3 regions of the Streptomyces sp. NPDC127038 genome follow, and region 3 is predicted to be linked to each of the others. Evidence: riboswitches for the same ligand, from Rfam matches in the RefSeq annotation. Region 3 holds a riboswitch; each other region holds the start of a gene.
The links. A riboswitch is a leader RNA that binds a small molecule or an ion and turns the genes downstream of it on or off. The one in region 3 is predicted to bind cyclic di-AMP.

Region 1 (4,879 bases), on a different contig from region 3:
TCCCCGACGGTCTCGGCGAGTTCTTCGTAGGTGGCCAGGGTCCTGCGGTGCTCGTCGAGCTGTACGGGGCCGAGCACCTCGGCCCGTCCGCCGAACCACAGCTTGAGGATGCCGCGCTCGCGGGCCTCCACCGGCACGAACGCGGGGTCGTCGAGCCAGCCCCGCAGGGCCGCCCTGCCCTCGTCCGTCAGCGTCAGCACCCTGCGGTTGCGGCCGCTCTCCTGCCGCACCTGCGACAGCAGCCCCGCGTCGAGGAGGCGGTCGCACTGCGCGTACACCTGCGCGTGGGGCACCGACCAGAAGGGCGCGACCGTCCGGGCCGCCTCTCCCTTGACGTCGTACGCGCTGGCCTCGCCCAGCTTGTCGATGATGCCGAGGACGAGGTAGGAGGCGGTGGTCAGCCTTGCGTCAGCCATGGGGCGACCGTATCGCCACGCGATCACCGTCCGGCAGGCCCGCCCGGCGACCGGGCCCCGCGCGGCGGGCGCCGTCCGACGCGAAGAAGATCCGGGTGCCCGGCACAATGCGGGGTAGACGGGCGATCACGCAACCGACCGCACCTCAGCCCTCCGGCCCGGCCGCACGAGGAGTACTTGTGACCACCTACGTCATCACCGTTCCCGGGACGTTCGTCCACGGTCTCCCGGACGCCTCCCGTGCCGACGTCGAACGCAGGCTCCGCCCCCAGGACCCGCAGAACACGGACCTGGGCGAGACCGAGGAGCTGAGCCTGCTCACCGTCGACGAGGACAACCGGTTCTCCGTCCGCCTGGAGGTCGAGGCGGCGGACCGCAAGAGCGCCGAGGCCGAGGCCGTGCGGCTCGTGTCCGGCGCGTTCCGGGACAGCGGTCTGTCCGCCGACGACGCGCCGCTGGGGCCCGCCGCCGTGACGGGGATCGACCGGGAGTTCTGACCGCGCGCCGCCGCCGGGGGACGCCTCAGACCGGGCGTACGACGCTGTGGACGGCCGCATGTCCGGCGTACTGGACCGACTCCTCGGCGATCCGCGCTCCGGGGCTCGGCGCGTGGACCATCATGCCGTCGCCGACGTAGAGACCGACGTGGCTCACGTTGGCGTGGAAGAAGACCAGGTCACCGGGCTGGATGTCGCCGAGGGCGACCGCGGGGCCGGCCTGGGCCTGCTCCTGCACGGCGCGCGGGAGCATCACCCCGGCGCTCTTCCAGGCCGCCTGGGTGAGTCCCGAGGGGTCGTACGACCCGGGTCCGGACGCTCCCCACACGCACGGCATGCCGATCTGCGCGCGGGCGAAGGCGACGGCCTCCGCGGCCCTGCTGTCCTGTCCGACGACCGGAGGGGCGGCCGGAGCGACGAGGCTGTCGATGTCGAACCCCGGGCTCGTGCCTCCGGCGGCGGGAGCGGCGGGCCACGTCTGCTGCCGGCCGGCCGACCGCAGCGACTCACGCCAGGTGTCGTCGACCGGCGGCGCCGACGGCTCGTTCGCCGGGGGCATCGGGGCCGACCGGTAGGCGGCGGGCGTCGGCGCGGACGCGTAGGCGGGGGCCTGCGGCGCGGGCTCGCTCACCGGGGGCATCGGGGCCGGCTGATACGCGGCCGCGGGCTGGGCCGGTGCGTACGCGGGGGGCTGGGGTGCCGGCTCGCTCACCGGGGGCATGGGGGCGGCCCGGTAGGCGGGGGGCGCGGGTTCGTACGCGGGCGGCTGCGGCGCGGGTTCCCTCACCGGAGGCGCCGGAGGCGGCTGATATCCGCTGGGCCGGGACGGGGTCTCGTACGAGAGGGGCAGGAGCACCGATCTGACCTCGGAGACCGGGGGCGCCGGTTCGTACGAGAGAGGCAGCAGCACCGACTTGTACTCGTCTGCCGCGGGAGCGGGATCGTACACGCGGGGCACGGAGCCGGTGTCCTGCACGTGGGGCATCGAGCCCGTCTCGTACGCGCGAGGCATCGAGCCCGTGTCGTACGCGCGGGGAACGGAACCCGTGTCCTGCACACGGGGCATGGAACCGGTCTCGTACGCACGGGGCATCGAGCCCGTCTCGTACGCGCGAGGCATCGAACCCGTGTCGAAGGCCGTGGGCTGCGGTGCCGACGGGAACGACGGGGCCTGGGGCGCCTGCTGGAACGCGGGGGTCCGGGGCGCCTGTTCGTACGCGATGGGCTGCGGGGCGGGCTGGAACGCGGGGGCCTGGGGAATCGCCTGGTACGCGGCGGTCTGCGGGGCGGCCGGGAACCGGGGCTCGGCGGCCGGCCGGTACTCGATGGCCGGCGCCTGCGGCTGCTGCGGGACGGCCATGCCCTGCCGGGCCGTGTGCCGGGCCATCAGCTCCTGCGCCACGGCGAGCTTGCGCCGGGCGGTCTGCTTCCTGCCGTGCAGCGAGGCCTTCTGCGAGGCGGCGGCCGGGGCGGCCCCCGGCGGGAGCGCCGCACGGACCGCGGCCCCGGCTCCCGCCGGGGCGCCGGCGGCCATGGGCTCGGCGGCCGGGCCCGCGGTCAGCTCCAGGACGGGCCGGGCGGCCGGTTCCGAGGAGGGGCCCGCGGTCAGTTCGAGCACCGGGGCGGCCGTCAACTCGGCGACGGGCCGCATGATCTGCTCGAGCTCGTACACCGTGGGGAGATCCGAGGAAGAACCCCTGGAACCTCTCGCGCCCTCCTTCGGGCGGGCGGGCTCGGCGCCCCGGTCCGGCATCCGGTCGGCCGGAAGGATGGCCGGAGCCGAGGGTCCGAAGCGGGAACGCGCCCCGTCGAACCACTGCCGCATCAGGTCTTCCTGGGCGGGATCGGAGCCGCCGCCCTGACCGCCGCGCCGGCCCGGCCTGCGGGTGGAGTTCGCCGAAGCGCGGGTCCCGTTGAAGTTGCCGGTGGCCAACTCCGCCTGGTCGTAGAGGGACGAGAGCCTGCGGGCGACTTCTTCGCCACTGGGCGGGGTGCGTTCCGGCGCCATGGAGTGGTGCTCCTTCCGTCGTCCGCCTACCGGGTTAGCTGTCGGGTTCGGGCGGACGATTCCGGAAGGTATGCCCTACGACCCCTGCCCCGAAAGGCAGTTGGCCGATTCACCCCAAGTTCGGTGGGTCCCCGGCTCCCGCTGCCACGAGGACAGGCAGGACTCGGCGGAGGCCGCGCCGCCCGGCGGGCTTCGCCGGAGGGAGTCGGACGGCCTGGTCGCCAACTTAGCCATGTTGTGCACCCGATGTGAAGATCCACGTCCCAGATGTCCGATACATTTTCGTGACCTTCATCGCACCATCCCGCAGCGCGACGGCGAGGACACACGCCGTGCCCGAAAGGGCGGCTGAGCACGGCTTGTCGGGACGATCGGACCCGACTCCCGTCCGACGGGGCGGACTCCACGGGACCCGGTCGCCCGGTCGAGCGCCCGGGTGCCTCGATCCTGTCGAAAGTGTGCACAGAACTGGCGTTCCCGGGCGCGCCGTTCGACATCGCGGGCTTCCGTCGGTCACACCTCGACCGGTTTGCGACCGAACCGGCCGGAGGACCGCTCGGAACACATGGCGCCCGTACCGTCGGAGCACGTCGGACCACTAGAGCGAGTCGAGGATCCCCACGTGCACGATGCGCCGATCTACGCCCAACTGATCTCCGAACGCGGCGACATACCGACCCTCGTACGGAGCGAGGCCCGTCGGCTGCAACGCGACTTCGAGTGGATCCTCAACTGGGACCCGTCGACGGGCGCTCCCCTCCCCTCGTCCGCCGCGCGGCCGTCGTCCGGCTCCCGCCGCTCCCTCTCCCCCACGCCCCATCCCGACGACCGGCTCGACGCGCCCGGCGGCTAGGACGCGCGGGGCGTCGACGGACAGTGCGTGCGTGGCGTCGACGGGCAGTACGTGTGGGCGTCGACGGGCACACCGGAACGGCCGGACGGCCCCTAGAGGACGTCGGGTTCCGCGCCGGGCCGCTGGGCGGGCAGCGGGTCGAGCCCGTCGGCGATCCGGGCGACCAGGCCCGCGACCGTCGTGCCCGTGGCGTGGTGCCAGGTCCGTGCCCGGCGGATCATCGCGTGGTCACCGCCCGCGACCCGCACGGCGCTCGCGGCGGAGCCCGCCTCCACGGCCCGGCGGACGAGGGCGAAGGACTCCGCCGGGTCGGTGATCCGGTCCCGGTCTCCGTGCAGCACGATGACCCTCTTGTCCCGGAGGTGCGCCACCGGCTCGCCCTCCGGGCACCAGGGCGCCAGCGCCACCACGGCCCGTACCTGTGGCACGGCGGCGGCCCGCAGGGCGGCGCGCCCGCCCATCGAATGGCCGACGAGCACCACCGGCACCTCCCCCACGAGCGCGGAGAGTTCATCCAGGGCCCGCAGGACGTCGGCGACGGGATCGGCGTCCGCGCCGTTCCAGCCCCGGTGGCGGTAGCGCACCTGCCCGACGAAGGTCCCCTCGTCCGGCAGGGCCCGCGTCACACGACGCAGGAACGGGCGCATCCGCGCGCGGGCGACGTTCCACGGCCGCGGCGGGGCCTTGCTGTCGGCGGCACCGCCGTGCAGGACGAGGACGGCGGCCCGCGCCGGACCGGAGCCCGCGGGGACCGTGTGCCACGGCATCAGCGCAGCGGGAGCGTCCGCCGCTCCGGGCCGGACCACATCTTCGGCGGACCTCCGCACAGGGTCTCGCATGACACCTCTCCACCGCACGGCGCTCTCCACGCCCCGCATTCGATCGTGAGGAGGGATCGTCTCACCGGCCGGCGGCTCGACCGCGACCGGGCGGGTCGTTCGGGGCAGCGGCGGCAGCTCTCAGTCCCCGTTCTCGGACCGGGCACGGTTACCGTTGCGCCACTCCTGGTAGAACCGCCAGAGGCGGGTGGCCTGCGGACAGCGCCCCGACTCCCGTTGGCACGTACGGCAGTTGCCCACGTGACTGACGTAGGCGGCCTCGGGGG
Region 2 (4,879 bases), on a different contig from region 3:
GGTCGAGGTGGAGAACCGGTCCCGGTCCTTCACGGCCATGAGTCCCGCCTCCCCGCTGCCGGCCCGCCACAGGGCCCCTCACGTGCGTACGTCCCCGCACACGGTACGGGACCGGGTACGGGGACGTACGGAGGACGCTTGCCGAGCCGTGCGGCTCGGCCCTCGCGAGAGCCGGGGTCGGCCCTCGTGAGAGGTGGGCTCAGCCCTTGAAGCGGGGGAACGCCGAGCGGCCGGCGTACACCGCGGCGTCGTCGAGGATCTCCTCGATGCGCAGCAGCTGGTTGTACTTGGCGACACGGTCCGAGCGGGCCGGGGCGCCGGTCTTGATCTGGCCGCAGTTCACGGCGACCGCGAGGTCGGCGATGGTGACGTCCTCGGTCTCGCCGGAGCGGTGGGACATCATGCACTTGAAGCCGTTGCGCTGGGCCAGCTCGACGGCGTCCAGGGTCTCGGTCAGCGAACCGATCTGGTTGACCTTGACGAGCAGGGCGTTGGCGGAGCCCTCCTCGATGCCGCGGGCCAGACGCTCCGGGTTGGTGACGAAGAGGTCGTCGCCGACGATCTGGACCTTGTCGCCCAGCTTGTCGGTGATGACCTTCCAGCCGGCCCAGTCGTCCTCGTACAGCGGGTCCTCGATGGAGACGAGCGGGTACGCGGAGACGAGCTCCTCGTAGTACTCGGTCATCTCGGCGGCCGAGCGGGACTTGCCCTCGAACTCGTACTTGCCGTCCTTGTAGAACTCGGACGCGGCGACGTCGAGCGCGAGCGCGATCTGCTCGCCGGGGACGTAACCGGCCTGCTTGATGGCCTCGACGATGAGGTCGAGGGCGGCGCGGTTGGACTCCAGGTTCGGGGCGAAGCCGCCCTCGTCGCCGAGGCCGGTGGACAGGCCCTTGGTCTTCAGCACCTTCTTGAGGGTGTGGTAGACCTCGGCGCCCCAGCGCAGGGCCTCGGAGAAGGACTCCGCGCCGATCGGGGCGATCATGAACTCCTGGATGTCCACGTTGGAGTCGGCGTGCGAGCCGCCGTTCAGGATGTTCATCATCGGAACGGGCAGCAGGTGCGCGTTCGGGCCGCCCAGGTAGCGGAACAGCGGCAGGTCGGACGCCTCGGAGGCGGCGTGCGCGACGGCGAGCGAGACGCCGAGGATGGCGTTGGCGCCGAGCGAGCCCTTGTTGTCGGTGGCGTCCAGGTCGAACATCGCCTGGTCGATCAGGCGCTGCTCGGTGGCGTCGTAGCCGACGAGCTCCGGGCCGATCTGCTCGATGACGGCGAGGACGGCCTTCTCGACACCCTTGCCCTGGTAGCGGTTGGGGTCACCGTCGCGGAGCTCGATGGCCTCGAACGCTCCGGTGGAGGCGCCGGACGGAACGGCGGCACGACCCGTGCTGCCGTCGTCGAGGCCGACCTCGACCTCGACCGTGGGGTTGCCTCGGGAGTCCAGGATTTCCCGGGCTACGACGACGTCGATGGACGGCACGAGCATCTCCTTATGGGATGTGACGCGGGTACGCGGAGCTTGGCAGCCCCGCGGGATGAGCCTAACCGGCTCACGGGGATCGGCCAGCGATCGACCACCCCTTGAGCGGAACTGAGCGTACATATTGTTCCTGAACGGAACAAAAAAAGAAATAAAAAACCCCGCTCCGGTGCGTGCGGGGGAACACGCGCCGGAGCGGGGAGCCCGTGGGGACGGGGGGCCTCGGCGGCCTCCGGTGCGGAGGCCTCACGAGGGGGCCGTCGTGCGGCCTGACGCTGCGGCACGGTGCCGGGACCGGGCCGCCCTCCGCCGAGGAAGGCCAGGTCAGCCGGTGCGCCGCACCGCTCAGTGGAGGTGCAGCTGCTGGCCCGGGTAGATGAAGTCGGCGTCGGCGACGATGTCCTTGTTCAGCTTGAACAGCTTCTGCCAGCCGCCCTTGACGTGCTTCTTCTCGGCGATCGAGCTCAGGGTGTCGCCCTTGACGACCTTGTACTCGCCGTCACCCTTCTTGACCTTCTTGCCGGTCGGCGTGGTGACGGTCTTCTGGACGGCGGGGCGCTCCGCGGAACGGGCGGCGTGCTGCTCCGTCGTACGGGTGGCGGGGGCGCTCTGCGAGCCGCTCGACGAGGAGGACGTGGAGGGGGCGGCCGGGGCGGAGGAGGCCGAGCCGCCGGCGTACGGGGTGCTCGACAGGCCGGTGCCGCAGGTCGGCCAGGCGCCCTTGCCCTGCGCGGCGAGGACCTTCTCGCCGACGGCGATCTGCTGCGCCTTGGAGGCCTGGTCGGCGGTCGAGGCGTACGCGGTGCCGCCGTACGCGGCCCAGGTGGAGGACGAGAACTGGAGGCCGCCGTAGAAGCCGTTGCCGGTGTTGATCGACCAGTTGCCGCCGGACTCGCACTGGGCGACGGCGTCCCACTCGGAGGCGGTGGCGGCGGAGGCGTTGCCGGCCGCCATCAGCGGGGCGGCGATGGCGACACCGGTGACACCGGCGAGAGCGGCGACGCGGGTGGCCTTGTTCGGACGACGGTGCTTGCCCTTGCTGGAGAACAGCATGGAGAGATCCCCTCACCGACGCCTGCGAGGTGAGCTGTCGGGTTCGGGCCGAATGAGTTGCCCGGCCACGCGCCTTCGGTCCCGTCTCCAGGACTCCCGGCACGCGGCTTCACCCCAAGCCGTTCCCGGACGTCTCTCGACTCCCGGGCCCGGCACTTACCTTGGGTCCCCCGCTCCTGCCCACGGCGCATGACGCGACGACTGTTCCCGTACGGCCGTTGGCAGGATTCGGCGTTGCGACCGTCGGGGCCCGCTGTGGCGAGCGGTCACGACCGTAAGCAGTCGATCGCCGGAAATTCAAAGACGATCAGGGCTTCTGAGACCCATCTCTCACTTGCGCCAAATGGGACATTCCACAGCGAACCGTGACGCGAACTCCCGCTACTGCTGGGCCGTTTCGGCGACGACGACAATGCTCCGACCAGGGACGACGAGGCCGGGACCGCTGTCGGCGGCCGTCGGGTCGGGGGCGGTCAGCTTGCCCAGGTCGTTCTCGAAGCCGAGGTTGTCGGAAGAGTTCCAGAGACTGCCCAAGACCTTTGCGGCGTAGGAGTCGTCGGGGGACGAGTCGTCGACGGCGTCGCTCCCGGCGGTCGCCGCGTGCCGTCCGGCGGAGCCGTCCTCGCCCGTCGCGCTCTCCGAGGCCTCTCCGCCGCGGTGCCGGCCGGTGCCGGTGGTCGCGTCGTCGGACGCACCCGAAGAGGCTTCCTTCTGACCCGACTTGGACGGATCGGCCGTTTTGTCACTCTTGCCCGTGTTCGCACCGGTCGCGCCGGAACTCGCCGAGGCGCTGGGCGACGGGGTGCCGGTGGACGGGGTGGAGGATTCACCCGAAGCGGACGAACCGCTCGAAGCGGACGCGCTGGGCCCGGTCGCCAGACCGGACGAGACGTAGGAACCGGCGTCACTGCTCGCCGAGTCGCCGGCCACGCCCGTGTCGACGCTGACCTCGCCCGAGCCCTTGCTGAGCCCCGAGAGCGGCCCGCAGGTCGGCCAGGCCGCGAGGCCCGTGTCGGCGAGCACCTTCTCGGCGACGGCTATCTGCTGCGAGCGGCTGGCCTGGTCGGCGGTCTGCGCATAGTCCAGGCCGCCGTGCGCCTCCCAGGTGGCCTGGTCGAGCTGGAGGCCGCCGTAGTAGCCGTTGCCCTGGTTGGAGCTCCACGCCCCACCGCTCTCGCACTGGGCGACACGGTCCCAGGTGGTGCCGTCGGCCGCGCTCGCGCTCGCCGCGGCGAGCAGCGGGATGGCGATCGCAGATCCGGTCACCCCTGCGGCGACGATGAGTGCCGGGGCCTGACGAGGGCGACGGTGACGGCCGTTCCCGGAGAGCATGCGGAAGCCTTTCGCGTGACAGCGGGGAGCAGCGCGGCTCCCGTCAATCAGGAAGCGTGGGCGCCGCGTTGATGGGTGAACGTAGCCGCAGTCGATCGCTGGTTACAAGTCGATGCAGTACAGATCACGCGAAGATCACAGATTTGATGGACCGTCACGTTCCGGTAGCCGTGGGAGCGCTCTTTCCGGTATGCGGAAGGATCACTTCAGCAGTGGCGGCGAAGGGTCGGCGATGGGCCGATCACGGCCTATTTGACCGGGGTGAACTCCACCGGAAGCGTACGCAATCCCCGCATAATGAGGCCTCCGCGCCAACGCAAATCGGTCGATTCTCCAGCGAGTTGGAGGTCGGGAAGACGCCTCAGGAGCGTCCCGAGCGCCGTCTGTCCCTCCAGCCGGGCGAGCGGCGCGCCCAGGCAGTAGTGGATGCCGTGGCCGTATCCCAAGTGCTGAAGGTCACTTCGGGAAAGATCGAGCGTGTCCGGATCCTGGAAGCGTTCGGGGTCGCGGTCCGCCGCCGCGAGCACCACGAGCACGGGATCGCCGGCCGCGATGTCCTGCCCGCCGATCCGCACGTCCTCGGTCGCGAACCGCCACGTGGCCAGTTCCACCGGCCCGTCGTAGCGCAGGAGTTCCTCCACTCCCGTCTCCAGCAGCCCGCTCTCCCCGGCCGCGAGGGAGGACTGGAGCCGCTCCCGCTGCCCGGGGTGGGTCAGCAGGGAGTGCATCCCGTTCCCGATGAGGTTGACCGTCGTCTCGAACCCGGCGAAGAGCAGGATGAAGGCCATCGCGGCGGCCTCGTTCTCGGTGAGGTGCTCGCCGTGGTCGGAGGCGCGGATGAGCCCGGAGATGAGGTCCTCGCCGGGCTCGGGCTCCGGGGTCAGGGCCTCGCGCTTGCGGTGGATGAGCTCGGCCAGGTACCCGCGCATCTTCTTCACGGACCGGGCGACCCCGCCCCTCGGCCCGCCGCCGTGCCGGATCATCATGCCCGCCCAGTCCCGGAAGTCGTCCTGG
Region 3 (4,879 bases):
CCTGGTCGCCGCACCCTTCTACTCCCTGCTCGGCACCGTTCTCGCCGGCGCCCTCGCCGTCGGCGCGGTGCTCGCGGTCCACTTCGTGCTCGGCATCGTCCTGCACGCCGACGCCGTCACCGAGGTGGTCACCGTGACGACGGCCGCGGTCCTCGCCGTCCTCGTCAACGTCGTGGTCCGGCGCGGCGACGAACGGCTCGCCTCGGTCCGGGAGATCGCCGAGTACGCCCAGCGCGCCGTGCTGCCCGAACCCGAGGACCGGATCGCCGGCCTGGAGGTCGCGGCCCGCTACGAGGCGGCGCAGGAGGACGCGTTCATCGGCGGCGACCTGTACGCCGTACAGGACTCCCCGTACGGCGTACGCGTGGTCGTCGGGGACGTACGCGGGAAGGGGATGACCGCCGTGGCCGCCGTCGCGACGGTGGTCGGGGCGTTCCGGGAGGCGGCCGAGCAGGAGGCGACCCTTCAGGGCGTCGCCGGACGCCTGGAGCGGGCGCTGACGCGCGCGGGCACCCGGCACGACGACGCCGAGGCCGCCGAGGAGTTCACCACCGCGGTCCTGGCCGAGATCCCGCACGGCGAGGGCGTCGTACGCGTCGTCAACCGGGGCCATCCGCCACCCCTGCTGCTGTGCCCCGACGGCACGCTCGCCGTCCTCTCCGCCGGGACCTTCGCGCTGCCCCTCGGAATGAGCGAACTGGGCGACCCGTACGCCCCGGCCGTCCAGGCACCCTTCCCGCGCGGGGCGACGCTGCTCCTGCACACCGACGGACTCTCCGAGGCCCGCGATCCGCGCGGGCGGTTCTTCGATCCGGAGGCCTGGTCGGCCGGACGGGATTTCCCTTGCCCCGACGGGCTGCTGACCGCCCTGTCCGAGGCCGTTCGACGGCACACGGGCGGCGCGCTGACGGACGACATGGCACTGCTCGCCGTCCGGCGCCCCTGCGGGGGCACTCCTGAGGGCCTCCGCGACCCGCTTTCACGGCGGCGCCCGTGACACGTACCGGCGGCGCGCGGCCAACTCGCCCGTTTTTCAACGCTCATGACCCCAAAGTCCAGACCAAAAGCCGTTAACGATCACTCGGAACATCTTGGAATTCGGTGGCCGGGTCTATTAACGTTCGATAACGCAGCGCGGCCGTAACAGCCGTCACAAGAGGTGGCTCCGTGCGCACGCGCCGAATCCCGCAAGGGAACCGGGGACCCACATCGTGGGGTGAATCGAGCGTAACCCGCCGTGGTCGCACGGTGGCAGTCGCCCGTAGGAGACCTTCCTGCTCCGAACCCGTCAGCTAACCCGGTAGGCGGCATGGAAGGAAAGGAGTGCGCCCACGTGGCGTCCAACCGGCCCGCTCAGCCATCCCCGTTCGCGCCGAACGAAACGCACACCTTCGGCTATGACAAGGACGAGGAATCCTGGGAGGAGTGGAATCCCACCGCGGATTCTCTCGCTCCCGTCCGTGGCCGGCACCGCACGGGCAAGCAGCGCGGCGGAGGACTCGCCCGCAGTTCCACGGTTCTCGGTGTCGGCGTCATCGCCGCGGTCGGCGGCGGCGGCATCGCCAGCGCCGCTCCGGGCAAGGCGCCCGTCTCGATCTCGCTGCCCGACCTGTCGTCGGTCACCGCGTCGGCCAAGGCCCTGCTGTCGGACGGCGGATCCAGCACCGCCAAGGGTTCCTCGACCCCGCTCACCACCGCCGGTCTGACCAGCTCCGAGACCGCCCACGGTGTCACCGACGCCGGTGAGGCGCTGCGCGACCGCATCATGCAGCAGGCCAAGTCCCAGCAGAACCGCGCCGACACCGCCTCGCAGCAGGCCGCCCAGAGCGCCGCCGCGAAGAAGGCCGTGGAGACCGCCACCAAGCAGCAGAAGGAGGCGGAGCAGAAGGCGCTGGACGCGGCCAAGGCCAAGGCCGAGAAGGAGCGCCTCGCCGAACTCGCCAAGAGCTACACGCTGCCGACCTCCTCGTACACCCTGACCTCGCGCTTCGGCGAGGCCGGCGCGCTCTGGTCCTCCGGCTACCACACCGGACTCGACTTCGCGGCGCCCACCGGCACGCTCATCAAGGCGATCCACAGCGCCACCGTCACCCAGGCCGGCTGGGCCGGCTCGTACGGCTACCGCACGATCCTCACCCTCGACGACGGTACGGAGCTGTGGTTCTGCCACCAGTCCTCCATCAGCGTCAGCGTGGGCCAGAAGGTCGCCACCGGCGATGTCATCGGACGCGTGGGCGCGACGGGCAACGTCACCGGGCCGCACCTGCACCTCGAAGTGCACCCGAACGGCGACCCCACCGCCATCGACCCGATGGCGTGGCTCCACAGCAAGGGCCTCAACCCCTGATCCCCGATCCCCGGCAGTCCTGACGCCACCCCCCCTGCGTCAGGACTCCCGGTCGGGCAGGCACGGACACCCTCCGCCGCCCCCGCCCTCCACGGGTGCTTGTGGAATACATCCATCCGGTGCGGGTGTTGAGGCCGTACATGACTTCCCTTCGCAAGCTCGGTGCGTCCGACCTCGAGGTGTTCCCGCTCTCCCTCGGCGGCAACGTATTCGGCTGGACGGCCGACGAGACCAGCTCCTTCGCCGTCCTCGACGCCTACGCGGCCGCCGGCGGCAACTTCCTCGACACGGCCGACTCCTACTCGGCGTGGATCGAGGGCAACGAGGGCGGCGAGTCCGAGACCATCATCGGCAAGTGGCTGAAGACCCGCGGCAACCGCGAGGACGTCGTCGTCGCCACCAAGGTCAGCCAGCACCCCGCCTACCCGGGGCTGTCCGGCGCCAACATCAAGGCCGCGGCCGACGCGTCGCTGCGCCGCCTGGGCACCGACCACATCGACCTCTACTACACCCACTTCGACAAGACCGAGGTTCCGGTCGAAGAGATCATCGGCGCCCTCGACGAGCTGGTGAGGGCCGGGAAGGTGCGGCACATCGCCGCCTCCAACATCTCGCCGGAGCGGCTGCGGGAGTCCCTGGAGTTCTCCGACCGCGAGGGCCTCGCCCGCTACGTCGCGCTCCAGCCGCACTACAACCTCGTCTCGCGCGACACCTACGAGGGCGCCCTGCTGGACGTCGCCTCCCAGGCGGGTCTGGCGGCCGTCCCCTACTTCGCGCTCGCCTCCGGGTTCCTCACCGGCAAGTACCGCCCCGGCACGGACGTCGACTCGGCGCGGGCGGCCGGCGCCGCCAAGCACCTCGGCACCGAACGCGGACCCAAGGTCCTCGCCGCCCTCGACGAGATCGCCGCGTCCCACGGCGCCGCCGTCCCGACGGTCGCCCTCGCCTGGCTCGCCGCGCAGCCGACGGTCGCCGCGCCGATCGCCTCCGCCCGCACGGTCGAGCAGCTCCCTGCCCTGCTGGGCGTCGCGGACCTGGTCCTGACGGACGAGGAACTCACCCTCCTGACACGGGCGTCGGCGTAACACGTAACACGTAACACGTAACAGCAGGTCAGCAGGTCAGCAGGTCAGCAGGTCAGCAGGTCGGCCGGCCGGTCAGGTGGTCGGCCGGCCGCAGCCGGCCGGTCTAGGAGCGGTACGGGTTGTACGCGGGATACGGGGCCGGCGCGGAGGGCTGCGCCGGCGGGCCGTACGGGCGCGCGGGCGGGACCGCGTAGCCGTAGCCGGGGGCCGGCCAGGGCGGCGGTACGGGCAGCGGTGCCGTGAGCCGGGCCGCGTGGGCGAGCGCCGGACGGGCGGTCTCCCGGCGGCGCCACAGCTCCTCCAGCAACTCGCGCTCCCGTACGACGAAGTCGGCGCCCGCCCGGCCCCTGCGCCCCCGGTGCCGCAGGAACGCCAGCGAGGTCGCGTACGCCTCGTACTCCGCCACCGAACGCGCGGCGCTCTTCCCGAAGTGATGGCGGGCGTACTCGCGGGCGATCTGCCGCGCCCGCATCGAACCGAGCACCCAGGGTTCCGCCGCGCCCAGCCAGCCGGCCGCGGTGTACACGGGCAGTTCGGCGCGGATCGTCCGCAGCTCTCGCTGCCGGGTCCAGACGACGAGCCAGGTCAGCAGCCCGAACGCGGGAACCATGAACGCGGCGTACACCCCGAAGAACCCGAACCGGCTGAAGCCCGAGGAACCGTTCCAGAGCGCGTGCATGCCCATCGCGAGCAGGAGTCCGGTGAGGGGGAGCAGGACGCGGCGCGTGCGCTGGCGTTCGGCGGACAGCGCCGCGAACCCGAAGCCGATGCCGGTCAGCACGGTGAAGAGCGGATGCGCGAAGGGCGACATCACCACCCGGACGAAGAAGGTCGCCGCGGTGACGGAGGCGAGTCCGCTCTCCCCGCTGAGCCGGTCGGTCCCGAACGCGGTCCCGAGATAGAGGATGTTCTCGGTGAAGGCGAAGCCGGTGGCGGTCACCCCGGCGATGACGACCCCGTCGACGATCCCGGTGAAGTCCCGTCTGCGGAAGAGGAACACGAGCAGCACGGCCGCGGCCTTCGCCGACTCCTCCACGACCGGCGCGATGACGGTCGCGCCGAGGGTGTCCGCGCCGGAGGGATCCGCGGTCGTCATGGCTATCCAGCGGGTCGCGAAACTGTTCGCGACGATCGCTATCAGCGCGGCCGCGCAGGCACCCCAGGCGAACGCGAAGAACAGGTTGCGCCAGGGGCCCGGTTCGACCCGGTCCAGCCAGCGGAAGGCCGCTATGAGCAGCGGCACGGGGAACACGGCCAGGCCGAGGCCGACCAAGAAGCCCTCGGTCCCCGTCTGTTCGCGGACGAGCGCGAGGATGACCAGGCCCGACAGCGCGAGCAGGCTGATCAGCGCTCCGTACCGCACCCAGCCCCGCTGCCACCAGTGCGGATGTCTCGGCGCGGGTCCGGCGGGGGAGCCGGGCCGGGTCGGGTACGGGGGATGGATGGC

Region 1: another riboswitch for cyclic di-AMP. It lies ahead of ACFWI4_RS30345 (NlpC/P60 family protein); the one in region 3 lies ahead of ACFWI4_RS31630 (M23 family metallopeptidase).
Region 2: another riboswitch for cyclic di-AMP. It lies ahead of ACFWI4_RS25700 (transglycosylase family protein); the one in region 3 lies ahead of ACFWI4_RS31630 (M23 family metallopeptidase).

The regions. Positions count from the first base shown of each region.
Region 1 is NZ_JBHXDQ010000055.1:27,646-32,524, forward strand. It holds gene ACFWI4_RS30335 (helix-turn-helix transcriptional regulator) at 1-416, opposite strand, end outside; gene ACFWI4_RS30340 (hypothetical protein) at 596-913, shown strand; gene ACFWI4_RS30345 (NlpC/P60 family protein) at 939-2,921, opposite strand; cyclic di-AMP (ydaO/yuaA leader) riboswitch at 2,929-3,100, opposite strand; gene ACFWI4_RS30350 (hypothetical protein) at 3,544-3,774, shown strand; gene ACFWI4_RS30355 (alpha/beta fold hydrolase) at 3,867-4,613, opposite strand.
Region 2 is NZ_JBHXDQ010000041.1:40,651-45,529, forward strand. It holds gene ACFWI4_RS25690 (septum formation initiator family protein) at 1-39, opposite strand, end outside; gene eno (phosphopyruvate hydratase) at 200-1,486, opposite strand; gene ACFWI4_RS25700 (transglycosylase family protein) at 1,826-2,533, opposite strand; cyclic di-AMP (ydaO/yuaA leader) riboswitch at 2,538-2,777, opposite strand; gene ACFWI4_RS25705 (transglycosylase family protein) at 2,915-3,799, opposite strand; gene ACFWI4_RS25710 (cytochrome P450) at 4,114-4,879, opposite strand, start outside.
Region 3 is NZ_JBHXDQ010000059.1:47,400-52,278, forward strand. It holds gene ACFWI4_RS31625 (PP2C family protein-serine/threonine phosphatase) at 1-997, shown strand, start outside; cyclic di-AMP (ydaO/yuaA leader) riboswitch at 1,167-1,322, shown strand; gene ACFWI4_RS31630 (M23 family metallopeptidase) at 1,334-2,347, shown strand; gene ACFWI4_RS31635 (aldo/keto reductase) at 2,488-3,432, shown strand; gene ACFWI4_RS31640 (PrsW family intramembrane metalloprotease) at 3,536-4,879, opposite strand, start outside.